DNA from 2 places in the Peptoniphilus sp. HMSC062D09 genome. Region 2 is predicted to be linked to the other one. Evidence: predicted binding sites of a transcription regulator. Region 2 holds the regulator's gene; the other holds the start of a gene.

Region 1 (7,742 bases), on a different contig from region 2:
AGGGCTGATCTTGTTACCTTTGTTGGGTCTACTATTCCAGCCTTCTTCATGTCTACATATTCTGCCTTATATGCGTCAAAGCCAATGCCTGCTTCTTTTGTCTTTACATGTTCTACTATTACTGAACCTTCTAGTCCTGCGTTTTCTGCTATTTGTCTTAGTGGTTCTTCTAGTGCCTTAAGAATTATATTTGCGCCAGTTTTTTCGTCACCTTCTAACTCGTCAACTACTTTCGCTACTGCGTCTATTGAGTCGATTAGTACTGTTCCGCCACCAGCAACAATTCCTTCTTCTACTGCTGCTCTTGTTGCTGCAAGGGCATCTTCGATTCTTAGCTTTCTTTCTTTAAGTTCAACTTCTGTTGCTGCTCCTACTTGGATTACTGCAACTCCGCCAGAAAGTTTTGCAAGTCTTTCTTGTAATTTTTCCTTGTCAAATTCTGAATCTGATTCTTCTATTTGATTTTTAATGTGGGAAATTCTATTTTCAATTTCAGATTTTTCCCCTGCACCATTTACTATAACTGTAAGGTCTTTTTCTACCCTAACCTTTGCTGCAGAGCCAAGCATATCTATTGTTGCGTCCTTAAGGTCTTGACCTAAGTCAGATGAAACAACTTGTCCACCTGTTAAGATTGCAATGTCTTGTAGCATATCTTTTCTTCTGTCGCCATAGCCTGGGGCCTTTACTCCAACTACATTTAGTGTTCCTCTTAGAGAGTTTACAACTAGAGTTGCTAGTGCTTCGCCGTCAATGTCATCTGCTATGATAAGAAGTGGTTTTGATGCTTGAAGAACTTGTTCAAGTAGTGGCAAAATTTCTTGTATATTTGAGATCTTTTTATCTGTAATTAAAATATATGGATCTTCTAATTCTGCAACCATTTTGTCAGAATCTGTCACCATGTATGGGGATAGGTATCCTCTGTCAAATTGCATACCTTCAACTACATCAAGACTTGTCCCCATGGATTTTGATTCTTCAACAGTGATTACGCCGTCGTTGCCAACTTTTTCCATTGCTTCAGAAATTAGCTTTCCAACTTGTTCATTGGCAGCTGAAATTGATGCAACTTGCTCGATTGCTTCCTTTGAAGAAACTTCTGTAGAGAAGTTTTTGATTTCTTCAACAGTTTTTTCCACTGCCTTTTCAATTCCCTTTTGTAGAACCATTGGGTTTGCACCTGCTGCAAGGTTTCTCATTCCTTCTCTAATAATTGCTTGAGCAAGTAGAGTAGCTGTTGTTGTGCCGTCACCTGCAACATCATTAGTCTTTGTAGCAACTTCCTTTAAAAGTTGTGCCCCCATGTTTTCAAATTTATCTTCACATTCAATTTCTCTTGCAATAGTAACACCATCATTTGTAATAAGTGGTGTGCCATATTCCTTGTCTAAAATTACATTTCTGCCCTTAGGTCCAAGTGTAACCTTAACTGTATCAGCAAGAGTATTGATACCTTTTATTAAGCCTTTTCTAGCATCTTCTGAAAATTTAATTTCCTTTGCCATGTTATCACTCCTTATTCAATAACTGCCAAGATATCTTGGAATTTTATAATTGTGTACTTTTCCTTGTCAAGTTCGATGTCATTTCCTGCATACTTTGAGAAAATAACCTTGTCTCCAACTTTTACAAGTCCTTTCATATCTTCGTCTGTATCTAACTTATTTCCCGTTGCAACAACTTCTGCAATGTTTGATTCTTCCTTGGCTGATGATGGAAGAACTATGCCTGAAGCAGTTGTTTCTTCTTTTTCAATTTTCTTGATGACGATTTTATCGTCAAGTGGTCTAAGTTTCATCTATATTAACCTCCTTAAATTTAGCACTCACTAATGTCTTCTGCTAATACTTATATGATAATACATTAGAAAAATTTTTTCAAGCTTAAAAGTAACAAAATATTGTAAAATTTTCTTGAAGTAGTTTGTGGCGAGAATTTTTTAAAATTCTCCTTAAAATTTTTGAATAAAAATTATTTGTGATTTTTTGGCATGAAAAATTTATTTACATCTATGCCTTCAAGTTCTAGGAGCCTTACCTTTCTAGCAAGCCCTCCTGCATAGCCAGTAAGAGACCCACTTGTCCCCACAACCCTGTGGCAAGGTATGATTATAGAAATAGGATTGTGCCCTACTGCACCGCCCACTGCCTGAGAAGACATCCTCTCATACTTTCCACTGGCCATAAGTTTATTTGCTATGTCTTTATAGCTAAGAGTCTCCCCATAGGGGATCTCCAATAAAATTTTCCACACATCTCTTCTAAATTCTGTGCCCCTTAACTTTAAAGATGGAGTAAAATTTGGGTCCTCGCCAGAAAAATATAGGTCCAGCCATTTTTTAGTCTCTTCCAAAATTTTATCGTCACAAATTTTTTCTCCAGACACTTTATTTTTATCATGACCAAGATTTTCACACCTAAGATTTTTATCTTTTATCTCAAAATTTTTCCCATCATCAAAATTTTTTACCTCTTCATTCTTCATAAGGTCATTAAATTCTTTTTGCCCTTCAAAATAAAGTCCAAGAAGAGATTCCTCATGAAAAAAGATTAAAATTTTCCCCAGGGGAGAACTATAAATACTTCTATAAAGCATAGAACCTCCAAAAGTATAAAAAAAAAGGAAACCCCATTGGATTTCCTTATACTAATTCTATAATTGAAATTTCTGCACCGTCTCCACGTCTTGGACCCATCTTCAATACTCTAGTGTATCCACCATTTCTATCTGCATACTTTTCAGCGTATTCGTCAAATAATTTTGTAACAACATCTTCTGAATAAATATATGCTAAAGCTTGTCTTCTTGCGTGAAGGTCGCCTCTTTTTCCAAGTGTAATCATACGATCAGCAATCTTTTGAACTTCCTTAGCTCTTGTGTGTGTAGTTTGAATTCTACCTTCACGCAAAAGAGAAGTAACAAGGTTTCTAAGCATTGCCTTTCTATGACTTGAATTACGGCCAAGTTTTCTGTTTTTTGCCATAATGTCCTCCTTAATCTTCTTCAGCTTTGAGGCCAAGTCCTAATTCTTCAAGTTTTTCAGTTACTTCTAGTAGGGATTTTCTACCAAGATTTCTAACCTTCATCATTTCACTTTCAGTCTTATTAGTAAGTTCCTCAACGCTGTTTATTCCAGCTCTCTTTAGGCAGTTAAAAGACCTAACAGATAGATCTAATTCTTCAACTGTCATTTCGAGAACTTTTTCTTTTTGATCCTCTTCTTTTTCAACCATCAAATTTATTTCACTGACATGTTCTTTAAGGCCAATGAAGAGTTCAAGATGTTCTGTCAAGATTTTTGCTGCAAGAGATGTAGCTTCATCAGCTTTCATAGAGCCATCTGTTGTAACTTCAAGGATTAATCTATCATAATCAGTTCTTTGTCCCACTCTTGTGTTTTCAACTTTCCAGTTTACTTTTTCCACAGGAGTGAAGTTAGAATCCATTGGAATAATTCCAATTTCAGTTATTTCATCCTTTTTAAGTTCAGAAGGTTCATAGCCTCTTCCCTTTTCAACCATCATTTCAAGATAAAAATCAGCATCTTCATTTAGAGTAGCTATATGTTGATCTGGATTTATAATAGTTACATGAGGTTGAAGTTCAATGTCAGAGGCTTTAATTTCTCCCTTGCCCTTCTTTTCTATAATAAGTTTTACAGGTTCATCTTCAGTCATCTTTAAAACTATAGATTTAATATTTAAAACTATTTCAGGTACATCTTCCAATACCCCTGGAATTGTATCAAATTCATGTTCAACGCCGCGTATATTGATGAAAGATACAGCTGCGCCTGGTAGAGAGGAAAGTAGCACTCTTCTTAAGGAATTTCCAATAGTGATACCAAATCCAGCTTCTAGTGGTTCAACGACAAATTTGCCATATAAACCTGACTCATCTAATTCTTCAATACTAATCCTAGGTTTTTCAATTTCAATCATGGGTACCCTCCTTCTCGATAAATAGCTTAGACTCTTCTACGTTTTGGTGGCCTACATCCATTGTGAGGAATTGGAGTAACATCTTTAATCATAGTTACTTCAAGACCTGATGCTTGAAGAGATCTAATTGCAGCTTCTCTTCCTGAACCTGGACCCTTTACATATACATCAACGCTTTTTAATCCATGTTCTTTAGCCTTTTCAGCTGCTTCTTGAGCTGCTTCTTGTGCTGCAAAAGGAGTTGACTTTCTTGAACCTCTAAATCCAAGTTGTCCAGCACTTGCCCAAGATATAACATTACCGTTAATATCAGTAAGAGTAACCATAGTGTTGTTAAATGTTGAAGCTATGTGAGCTTCGCCCTTTTCAATATTTTTACGAACACGTCTTCTTGAACGTGTAACTTTTTGTTTTTTAGCCATTAAAGTCCCCCCTTACTTACTTTTACTAACAAGTTTCTTAGGACCTTTTCTTGTCCTAGCATTAGTCTTAGTTTTTTGTCCTCTTACAGGAAGACCCATTTTATGCCTTCTTCCACGATAACAGTTGATTTCACGAAGTCTCTTGATGCTCATTGCAACATCACGACGCAAATCACCTTCTACGTGGTATTTATCTATTTCATCTCTGATTTTAGCAAGTTCAGCTTCTGTCAAATCTTTAACTCTTGTATCAAAATCAACACCTGCAGCAGTTAAAATTGCTTGAGATCTAGGTTTTCCAATACCATAAATATAAGTGAGTCCGATTTCAACTCTCTTTTCTCTAGGTAAATCTACACCGGAAATTCTAGCCATAATTACCTCCCTTATCCCTGTCTTTGTTTATGTTTCGGATTTTCACAGATTACCATTACTTTTCCGTTTCTCTTAATTATTTTGCACTTTTCGCACATCTTTTTTACAGATGGTCTTACTTTCATTTAAATGCCTCCTAACCTTAGGATTATTTCTTTCTCCAAGTTATTCTTCCTCTTGTAAGATCATAAGGTGAAAGCTCAACTGTCACCTTATCACCAGGAAGAATTCTAATATAATTCATTCTCAATTTACCTGAAATATGAGCAAGTATGATATGTCCGTTTTCAAGTTCTACCTTGAAATGAGTATTTGGAAGAGCGTCTACAACAACGCCTTCAACTTCAATTACATCTTCTTTAGCCATATTATTAAGGATCCTCCTTTAGCTATAAGGTAATAGTTTCTTCCTAATATAAGAATCATTAAGATCTTTATTATCAAGATCAATAATGTCCTTATATATATAAAGATGTTTTACCTTTTTTTTCTTTGGTCGATCTAGCTTTCTCAGTTTTCCATCTACAAGATAAAGGTAGTCTTTGTCAATAATCTCAGTGATTACAAAAACTTTTCCCTCATCTCTACCTTTTTTGGATCTTACAACTTGTCCCTTAAAAAGACTAAATGTATTATCCATGAACTATTCGAGACCATTAACTATATCTTCAAATACCTTGTCAATATCCTTAGCACCATCGATGTCTACAAGAAGATTTTGTGCCCTGTAGTAATCAATAAGAGGTGCAGTTTGATCAAAGTAAACTGAAATTCTAGTTTTTACAGTTTCTTCAGTATCGTCATCTCTTTGAATAAGCTTAGTGCCATCCTTATCACAAATTCCTTCTTCCTTTGGAGGATTGAATTTAACATGATAAGTCATTCCACAAGTTTTACAAACTCGTCTTCCAACAGCTCTTTCTATTAAAATTTCAGGGTCAACTGAAATATTAATAACCTTAGTTAATTTGTCATTGTTCTTGTCTAAAATAGAGTCAAGACTAACAGCTTGAGCCACAGTTCTTGGAAAACCATCTAATAGAAATCCTTCTTTAGCATCAGCCTTGTTAAGTCTATCTTCAACAAGGGCGATTACAAGATCATCAGGAACTAAAAGACCCTTGTCCATATAAGACTTAGCTTCTTTACCAAGTTCTGTATTGTTCTTAATATTTTCTCTAAAGATATCTCCAGTTGAAATGTGTGGAATATTGTATCTTTCAACAATATATTCAGCTTGTGTGCCTTTGCCGGCCCCTGGAGGTCCCAATATAACTAATTTCATAAATGCCTCCTATTTATTCTTTAAGAAACCACGATAATTTCTCATGATTAATTGTTGTTCTAATACTCTATGAATTTCAAGTACAACACCAACTACGATGATAATTGATGTACCACCATAATTAAATTGTAGACCTGAAATAAGTGTTAGTATAGTTGGAAGAACTGCAAGTATAGAAAGTGCAATTGCTCCCGGCATAACCAATCTATTTAAAGTTCTGCCTAAATAATCGCTTGTAGGTTTTCCTGGTCTAATACCACTAATAAAACCACCATTAGCTTGAAGGTTTTTAGAGTATTCAACAGTGTTGAATTGGATTGTAGTGTAGAAGAATGTGAAGAATACAATAAGAATAACAGTAAATATTATATAAATCACAGCTCCAGGTCCTCCAGCAGGAGTTAACCATTTTTGAATCCAATTTCTAGTTGATTCACTTGTAAACATAGCAATAGTTGCTGGAATAGCAAGAAGTGAGTTGGCAAAGATAATTGGCATAACACCAGTCATCAAAACCTTAATAGGAATATGAGTAGCTTGTCCGCCATACATCTTTCTTCCTACAACTCTCTTAGCATATTGCACAGGGATTCTTCTCTCACCTTCCGTAAGTGTTACTACAAATACAACAATTGCAATAGCAATTATTACAAATAGCACTAAGAAGATTGGGCTAGATTTGCCTGCCTTTACAAGAGCAATAGATTGAGCTATATCAATTGGAAATCTTGAAACAATACCTGCAAAAATTAAAATTGAAATACCATTTCCGATTCCATGTTCAGTTATTTGTTCACCTATCCAAACAAGTATAGAAGTACCTGCTACTATTGATAGGATTATAGTTGTGTATTCAAGAGCACTTGTAGCATCGATTGCCTTTCTAAAGAAACCAAAAGTATAACCAATTGCTTGAACAAGAGCTATAGCAGTAGAAAGATATCTAGTATATTTAGCTATTGCCTTTCTACCAGTTTCCCCTTCCTTTGCAAGAGATTCCAATGAAGGAATGGCAATTGTCAAAAGTTGAAGAATGATTGATGCAGTAACATATGGATAAATGTTAGCAGCAAAAATTGTAAATCGTCTAAAGTTACCTCCTGCCATTAAATCTAGGAAGGAGAAAATTGATCCGCCTGCTCCACTCATAAGTTGTGAAATAACTTGTGAGTTCATGTATGGAACGGCAATGTGTGATCCAAGTCTATAAATTAGAAGCATGAATAAAGTGAAAAGCATCTTCTTACGAAGAGATTCAATCTTCCATGCACTCTTAAAAGTGGATAGCATTAAATCACCTCGGCCTTTCCTCCGCAAGCCTCAATTTTTTCTTTAGCAGATTTTGAGAAATGCTGAGCTTTTACAGTAAGTTTTACATTTAATTCACCATCTCCCAAAATTCTAATTCCGTCTTTAGCTTTACCAGCTTTGATAAATTTATTTTCTATTAAGAATTCAGGAGTGATTTCAGTTCCTTCTTCAAATACATTAAGATCTGCTACGTTAATAACTGCATATTCTTTCTTGAAGATGTTTGTAAATCCTCTCTTTGGAAGACGTCTAAATAGTGGCATTTGTCCACCTTCAAATCCAGGTCTTACTCCTCCGCCACTTCTAGCATTTTGTCCTTTGTGACCCTTGCCAGATGTTTTGCCAGTACCGGAACCTATTCCACGACCTACTCTTTTTCTAGCTTTAACTCCGCCGCCTTCATTA
Region 2 (7,742 bases):
TTGGCAAAGCTCCATAACTTGCCCAACAAAATCAGTTGGCGTCATAATTTCTGCCTTTACAATTGGCTCTTCCATGTACTCAATTTCTGTTGGGTCAGGTAAGTTTGATGGGTTTTGAATGGAAATCATCTCACCATTTTTTTTCATAACATTATAAATAACAGAAGGGGCAGTTGTTACGATGTTTAAGTCAAATTCTCTCTCCAGTCTTTCTTGGATTATTTCCATGTGAAGAAGACCCAAGAAGCCACACCTAAAACCGAAACCAAGGGCAACAGAAGTTTCTGCCTCAAAGTCAAGGGCAGCATCATTTACCTGTAACTTTTCTAAGGCTTCACGAACACTGTTGTACTCTTCGCCTTCACCAGGGTAGACACCGCAAAATACCATGGGTAGAACTTTTTTGTAGCCAGGCATTGGTTCACTTGTTCTCTTATTTTTGTGAGTAATTGTGTCGCCCACTCTTGCGTCCTTTACATTCTTAATGGAGGCAGTTATGTAACCAACTTCGCCTGCGCTTAAAGAATCAAGATTTATGTGACCGTTGGCGATTACTCCAACTTCAACAACTTCAAAAGTTTTGCCTGTTGCCATCATGAGGATTTCGTCGCCAGGTTTTACTTGTCCGTCAATAATTCTCACATGACAAATTACTCCTCTGTAGGAGTCGTAAATTGAGTCAAAGATAAGGGCCTTAAGTGGTGCCTTGTAGTCGCCACTTGGTGCAGGAATCTTGTCCACAATTGCGTGAAGGACATCGTCAATGCCAATGCCTTCCTTGGCAGATATTAGTGGAATGCCTTCAGTGTCAATGCCGATAATATCTTCAATTTCTTCTTTTATCTCGTCAGGTCTTGCACTAGGAAGGTCTATTTTATTTATTACAGGCACAAGTTCAAGGTCTTGGTCAACGGCAAGATAGACATTGGCAAGAGTTTGTGCCTCAACACCTTGGGCAGCATCTACAACTACAATGGCGCCTTCGCAAGCTGCAAGGGAACGAGAAACTTCATAGTTGAAGTCCACATGACCTGGAGTGTCAATTAAGTTTAAGATGTATTCCTTGCCATCTCTGTCGTCCTTGTAGATAAGTCTAATTGCCTTTAATTTAATTGTAATTCCTCTCTCGCGCTCAAGATCCATGGAGTCTAAAACTTGCTCATCCATTTCTCTCTTAGTGAGCATGCCCGTTGACTCGATGAGCCTGTCGGCAAGAGTGGATTTGCCGTGGTCAATATGTGCTATTATTGAAAAATTTCTTATATTATTTTGATTTCTCAAATTTTTACCTCCGTTCTAGGGGATTTTTATTTTATTAGAGTTTCAATTTTTCCTCTATTTTTTAGAGGTAAAATCCTATAAACTGCTGCTGATTTTATTCTCTTTTTTTCGATTGGTCCAAAGTATCTGGAGTCTACGCTCATGCCAGGGAGTCTGTTATCGCCCATGACAAAATATTCATCATCCTTTAAAACAAATTTTTCTTCATCAGATTCTGTATAATCACTTGAAGTATAAGCTTCTTCTAAAACTTTTCCATTTAAAAGGACCTTTCCATCTATAAATTCTATGGTGTCGCCAGGCTTTCCTATAAGTCTTTTGATGTAGTTTCTGTTGTCATTTGGCGCATCGATTACAACAATTTCGCCACGAGGTATGTCAGTAAACCTCTTGTAGGAAAGGCAAATCAATTTGTCCTTTTCATTTAAGGTTGGGTGCATTGACTCTCCATTTACAACAGCTATATTAAAAATAAAATTTCTCACAAAGAGTGCAATTAAAACTGCAGCTACAATTGTGATAATAAAAGATGTAGTTTCACTTTTTTTCAATTAAATCATCTCCAATTACTAATTTTAACATAAATAGCTTGAAGATTGGAATAAATTTAATTTATAGCTATTAGTATTCAATGAGAAGGAAGAGGATTCAATAAGATGAGATAAAAAAATTTCAGGGTCTTGTTAAAAAATTTTGAGAAGCAAGTAATTAATTTTAAAAAATCAAGAGTTTACACACAGAGACTAGGGATAATAAAAATTATATTAAGTTAAAATTTAAAGTAATCTCATAAAAATAAAATTAAAAAAATTTCTAGAATAATTTTCTAGAATAAAAGAAAAAAATTTTTGAAATATCCTTGACAAAGCTTTTGGAAGAGGGTACTATATAAATAGATTAGCACTCGACATTAATGAGTGCTAACAAAGGAGGAAATTATGGATACTAGAAAAATAAATATTTTAAATGCCATAATTGAGGCATACATTGATATGCCCACTCCCGTCGGGTCACGAACTCTATCCAAAGATTACGACCTTGGAGTTAGTTCAGCGACAATAAGAAATGAAATGGCAGATCTTGAAGATCTTGGTTTTTTAAATAAGCCACATCAATCAGCTGGAAGAATTCCTTCTGACAAGGCTTATAGATTTTATGTTGATGAGTTTTTTAAAAGTTTAAATGAATTTCATGACATAGATGCTTCAGAAAAAATCAAGGACAGACTTTTATACACTTCAAGAAATATTGAAGACTTTTATAAAAATTCTGTAAACTTACTTGCCAGCGTCAGCAACTGTACGGCATATCTTATTACACCACAAAAGGCTGACACCAAGATAAAGAGACTTACTCTAGTAAAGATTGATGAAAAAACAGCCCTCTTAGTTCTAATAGGGGACAAGGGAGTTATTGAGAGATATTTTTTAGAAATTGAAAATATTCCTGACGAAGATTTTTATTATATAGAGAAGGTTTTAAATGAAAAGATGTCGGGAATTGATTTTGACAAAATTGAATCACTTAAGATTTCTCTTTCCGATGACATGATTAGGCATGGAAATTTTATTTCCAATGTTGTAAAAATTGCAAGCAAGTTTAATAAAAAGGTCTCATCCATTGAAATTTATTATGACGGCCTCACTAATATTTTAAATTTTGACGAATATAGGGATCTTGACAAGGCTAAAGATTTTATGAGTTTAGTTGAGGACAGAGACAGTTTATTTCAAATCTTAAATAATGATAATTTCACAGGAGATGTGGAAGTGATTATTGGTTCAGAAAACAGTGCAAGTCTTATGAAAGAAAACACCATCATTCGGGCACCTTTTGCCAAGGACTTTGGCATCTATGGCAGCATTGGACTAATTGGACCAGTTAGAATTGATTACACGAGATTGGTTAAGGTGGTTAAAACTTTTAGCGACGCTTTGACGAGAGGATTAAAAGAAATGTGAGGGAGTACATGACAAATGAAGATATAAAAAAAGATAACTTAGATGAAAATAAAGAATTAGAAAATGAAAATATAGAAGATGTAGTTAAAGAGGAAGAAGTTCAAGATGATAGTCAAGAAGTTACCAATGACTCATCTGATGATGAAAAGTACCAAGATTTAATGGACAAGTTCATGAGACTTCAAGCAGACTTTGCAAACTACAAGAGAAGAACTGAAGCTCAAAAGACTGAATATGTTGAGCTTGGAGTTAAAAAAATAGTAAATGACTTACTTCCCGTTCTTGACAATTTTGAGAGGGCTCTAGATTCCATTGGAGAAAAGGACTCAACTTATGACGGGATATTGATGATAAAGGATCAACTTACTGATGTCCTTAAAAAGGAAGGTATAGTTGAGATGAAGGCACTTGGTGAAGAGTTCGACCCAACTTATCACCACGCAGTATTAACTGAAGATTCTGATGAATACGACAGTGGCTATGTAATTGAAGTTTTACAAAAGGGTTATTTAATTAATGACAAAACGTTAAGACCTGCAATGGTCAAAGTTTCACAATAAGTGAATTATTTAGGAGGTAATTTATATGGGAAAAATAATTGGTATTGATTTAGGAACAACTAACTCTGCAGTAGCAGTAATGGAAGGCGGAGACGCTGTAATAATTCCAAACATCGAAGGTAATAGAACTACACCTTCTGTTGTAGCTTTTACAAAAGATGGAGAAAGATTAGTAGGAGAAACTGCTAAGAGACAAGCTATCACAAACCCAGACAGAACTATTTCATCTATTAAGAGACACATGGGTTCTGACTTTAATGTAAAAATAGATTCAAAAACTTACACACCACAAGATATTTCAGCTATGATTTTACAAAAATTAAAATCTGATGCAGAATCTTATCTTGGCGAAAAAATTACTGAAGCAGTAATCACTGTTCCAGCTTATTTTACAGATGCTCAAAGACAAGCAACTAAGGACGCAGGAAGAATAGCAGGACTTGATGTTAAGAGAATAGTAAACGAACCAACTGCAGCTGCTCTTGCTTATGGAGAAGACAAGGACACAGAAGCTCAAACAGTAATGGTTTACGACCTTGGCGGTGGTACTTTCGACGTATCAATTCTTGAACTTTCTGATGGAGTATTTGAAGTACACGCAACTCGTGGTAACAACAAACTTGGTGGAGATGATTTTGACAATAGAGTTATCGACTATATAGCAGAAGAATTTAAGAAGGAAAATGGCATTGACTTAAAGGCTGACAAAATGAGTCTTCAAAGACTTAAGGAAGCTGCTGAAAAGGCTAAGAAGGAACTTTCTTCTACAATGTCAACTAATATCAACCTTCCATTTATTACAGCATCACAAGCTGGTCCACTTCACTTAAATATGGACTTAACTCGTGCTAAATTTGATGAACTTACAGCAGACCTTGTAAAGATGACTGAAGGACCTGTTAAGGATGCACTTTCTGATGCAGGACTTTCTGCAAGTGACATTGACAAAGTTCTTCTAGTTGGTGGTTCAACAAGAATTCCAGCAGTACAAGAATGTATTAAAAAATTAACTGGCAAACAACCTCAAAAGGACATCAACCCAGACGAATGTGTTGCTCTTGGTGCAGCTATTCAAGGTGGAGTTCTTTCAGGTGATGTAAAAGACTTGTTACTACTTGATGTAACACCACTTTCTCTAGGAATTGAAACAATGGGTAACATCACAACAAGACTTATTGAAAGAAATACAACTATTCCAACTAAGAAGTCACAAGTATTTACAACTGCAGCCGATAACCAAACTTCTGTAGAAATTCACGTACTTCAAGGTGAAAGACAAATGGCTAAGGACAATGTAACTCTTGGCAGATTTACCCTTGATGGAATTGCTCCAGCAAGAAGAGGAGTGCCACAAATTGAAGTAACATTTGACATTGATGCTAATGGTATTGTAAATGTAAGTGCTAAAGATTTAGGCACAGGCAAGGAACAACACATCACAATTACATCTTCAACTAACTTAAATGAAGAAGAAATTGAAAAGAAAGTTAAAGAAGCTGAAATGTACGCACAAGAAGATGCTAAGAAGAAAGATTTAATTGAAGCAAAGAACAATGCTGACTCAATGATCTATCAATCTGAAAACACATTAAAAGATGTGGAAGGAAAAATTTCTGATGCAGACAAGACTAAGATTGAAGATGCAATTAAGGGTCTTAAGGATGTAAAAGATGGCGAAGACCTTGAAGCAATTAAGTCTAAAACAGAAGAATTGACTCAAGCTTTCTACGCAATTTCTGAAGAAATTTATAAGCAACAAGGAGCACAAGGACAAGCTGGAACTACAGATGCTAAACAAGATGATGATGTAGTTGACGCTGACTATGAAGTTGTTGATGATGACGAAGAATAATAATTAAATAAAATTGTTGCAGTTTCGGCTGCAACTTTTTTTATGTTTAAAATTATTTTGTTTTTCTTGCAAAAATTTGTGGGAAAAATTGAAATTACAAAATAAGCTTTATTTTTCCAAGACTTTATATTAGAATATAAAACTATTGAGGTGGAAGATGAGAAATTTTTATGAAATTCTTGAAGTTGAAAAAAATGTAACAAAGGAAGAATTAAAGAGATCTTATAAAAAGCTTGCGAAAAAGTATCACCCTGACTTAAATCCAGGAGACGAAGTGGCAGAGGCAAGGTTTAAGGAAATTTCCTATGCCTATGAAGTCTTATCTGACGACGAAAAGAGACAGATTTACGATGTCTATGGCGAAGAAGGCCTTAAGGGCAACATGGGTACTTCTGGCAGCAGCGGCTTTGGTGGATTCTCTGATATTTTTGATGACATCTTTGATATTTTTGGCGGCTCAAGATCAAATAGATACGAATATGCAAATAGAAAGGACATGCCAAAGAAGGGACCTGACACTAGAGTTGATGTAACTCTTGATTTCTTTGAAGCAATTTTTGGCGTGGAAAAAGAAATTTCAGTAAAGGTTAAGGAAGAGTGCGGCCATTGTCACGGCAGCAAAATGGAACCTGGCTCAGAAAAACATGAGTGTGACAAGTGCCATGGATCTGGTCAAGTCACATCAGAGCAAAACACACCTTTTGGTAGGTTTGTTAGAACTTCTTCTTGTGACAAGTGTCATGGAACTGGCGAAGTAATTGACCAGCCTTGCAAAAAATGTGGTGGCAGAGGAGCTGTCCTAAAGAGCAAAAAATTAAAAGTAAATATTCCTAAGGGCGTGGACACTGGAAATATTATTTCACTAAAGGGTCAAGGCTCTGTTGGTGAAAATGGTGGAGAAAATGGAGACATATTTGTCTACATTAGAGTTAGGTCTGATGCAGTCTTTAAGAGAGAGGGCAACGACATCTATCTAAACATTCCAATATCCTATTCCGATGCAGTCCTTGGTGCAAAGATAAAAGTGCCAACTCTTAAAAAACTTGTGGATTACGACATACCTAAGGGCACAACTGGCGGCACAGTCTTTAGATTAAAGGGCGAGGGAGTTCCCTATGTAAATCGTGAAAATCAAAGGGGAGATCTCTTCTTTAAAGTTGACATAATTATTCCTAAAAAAGTTTCAGATGAGCAGAGAAAACTTTTGGAGGAATTGAGAGATACTGAACCAGAAGTTGAAGAAAATAAAAAATCATTTTTAGACAAGTTAAAAGACTTATTTGATTAATGCGGATCACTGATTCGCATTTTTTAAATTGTATAAAAATTTCAGGTAATATATAATGAAGTCAGGTGATTAGATGAAATACATTGAAATGACAATAAATACTTCAAAGGAAAAAAAAGATTCAATTGAGGGAATTCTTTTTGACTATGGAATTTATACAAGTGAAGAAGTTTCCAGCCACTTAGTGGAGGAGCTGGACCAAGACGAAAAGGACTGGGATTTTATAGATTATCCCCTTTTAAATTCTGATAAAGAAATTTTTGCCATAAAAGTATATCCAGAAAATTTAGAGGATGCAAAAAAAATAAAGGCTGAACTTGAAGAAAAGTCTTTAGGAAATTCAAAAATAGAAGAAAAAGACGATGAGGATTGGGCTAACAATTGGAAGAAATATTACAAGCCCCTAGAAATTGGAGAGAGCCTTGCCATTGTTCCTGAGTGGGAAGAATATAATTCAAATAGAAAAATTATAAAAATAAATCCAGGCATGGCTTTTGGAACTGGCACTCACGAGTCAACTTACATGTGCCTTGAACTTTTAGAAAAATATGTAAGTGAGGGCGACGAAATTTTTGACATTGGCTGCGGCTCAGGCATACTTGCCATTGCTGCCTTAAAGCTTGGAGCAAAGAGAGCCCTTGCAATTGATATTGACGACAAGTGCATTGATGCGTCTCATGAAAATGCAAAATTAAATGATGTAGAAGACAAGATGGAAATTAAAAAGGGAAATCTCTTAGATGTAGTAAAGGGAAGAGCAGATTTAATTGTTTCAAACATCATTGCAGAGATAATCGTTG

Evidence for each region. The regulator HrcA, encoded in region 2, represses chaperone genes, less so after heat shock. The targets are predictions, from matches to a motif close to ATTAGCACTCNATANTATNGAGTGCTAAT.
Region 1: groES (co-chaperone GroES) is a predicted target of HrcA. The motif match lies at 1,821-1,849, and genes of this name have one in related genera.

Annotation. Positions count from the first base shown of each region.
Region 1 covers NZ_KV804698.1:67,150-74,891, reverse strand. Annotated here, with positions in the region: gene groL (chaperonin GroEL) at 1-1,508, opposite strand, end outside; gene groES (co-chaperone GroES) at 1,520-1,801, opposite strand; gene HMPREF2801_RS02545 (methylated-DNA--[protein]-cysteine S-methyltransferase) at 1,975-2,598, opposite strand; gene rplQ (50S ribosomal protein L17) at 2,645-2,986, opposite strand; gene HMPREF2801_RS02535 (DNA-directed RNA polymerase subunit alpha) at 2,997-3,944, opposite strand; gene rpsK (30S ribosomal protein S11) at 3,971-4,366, opposite strand; gene rpsM (30S ribosomal protein S13) at 4,379-4,741, opposite strand; gene rpmJ (50S ribosomal protein L36) at 4,753-4,866, opposite strand; gene infA (translation initiation factor IF-1) at 4,890-5,108, opposite strand; gene HMPREF2801_RS02510 (KOW domain-containing RNA-binding protein) at 5,127-5,381, opposite strand; gene HMPREF2801_RS02505 (adenylate kinase) at 5,385-6,026, opposite strand; gene secY (preprotein translocase subunit SecY) at 6,036-7,316, opposite strand; gene rplO (50S ribosomal protein L15) at 7,316-7,742, opposite strand, start outside.
Region 2 covers NZ_KV804730.1:75,693-83,434, forward strand. Annotated here, with positions in the region: gene lepA (translation elongation factor 4) at 1-1,281, opposite strand, end outside; gene lepB (signal peptidase I) at 1,308-1,832, opposite strand; gene hrcA (heat-inducible transcriptional repressor HrcA) at 2,220-3,242, shown strand; gene grpE (nucleotide exchange factor GrpE) at 3,251-3,802, shown strand; gene dnaK (molecular chaperone DnaK) at 3,828-5,654, shown strand; gene dnaJ (molecular chaperone DnaJ) at 5,812-6,942, shown strand; gene prmA (50S ribosomal protein L11 methyltransferase) at 7,016-7,742, shown strand, end outside.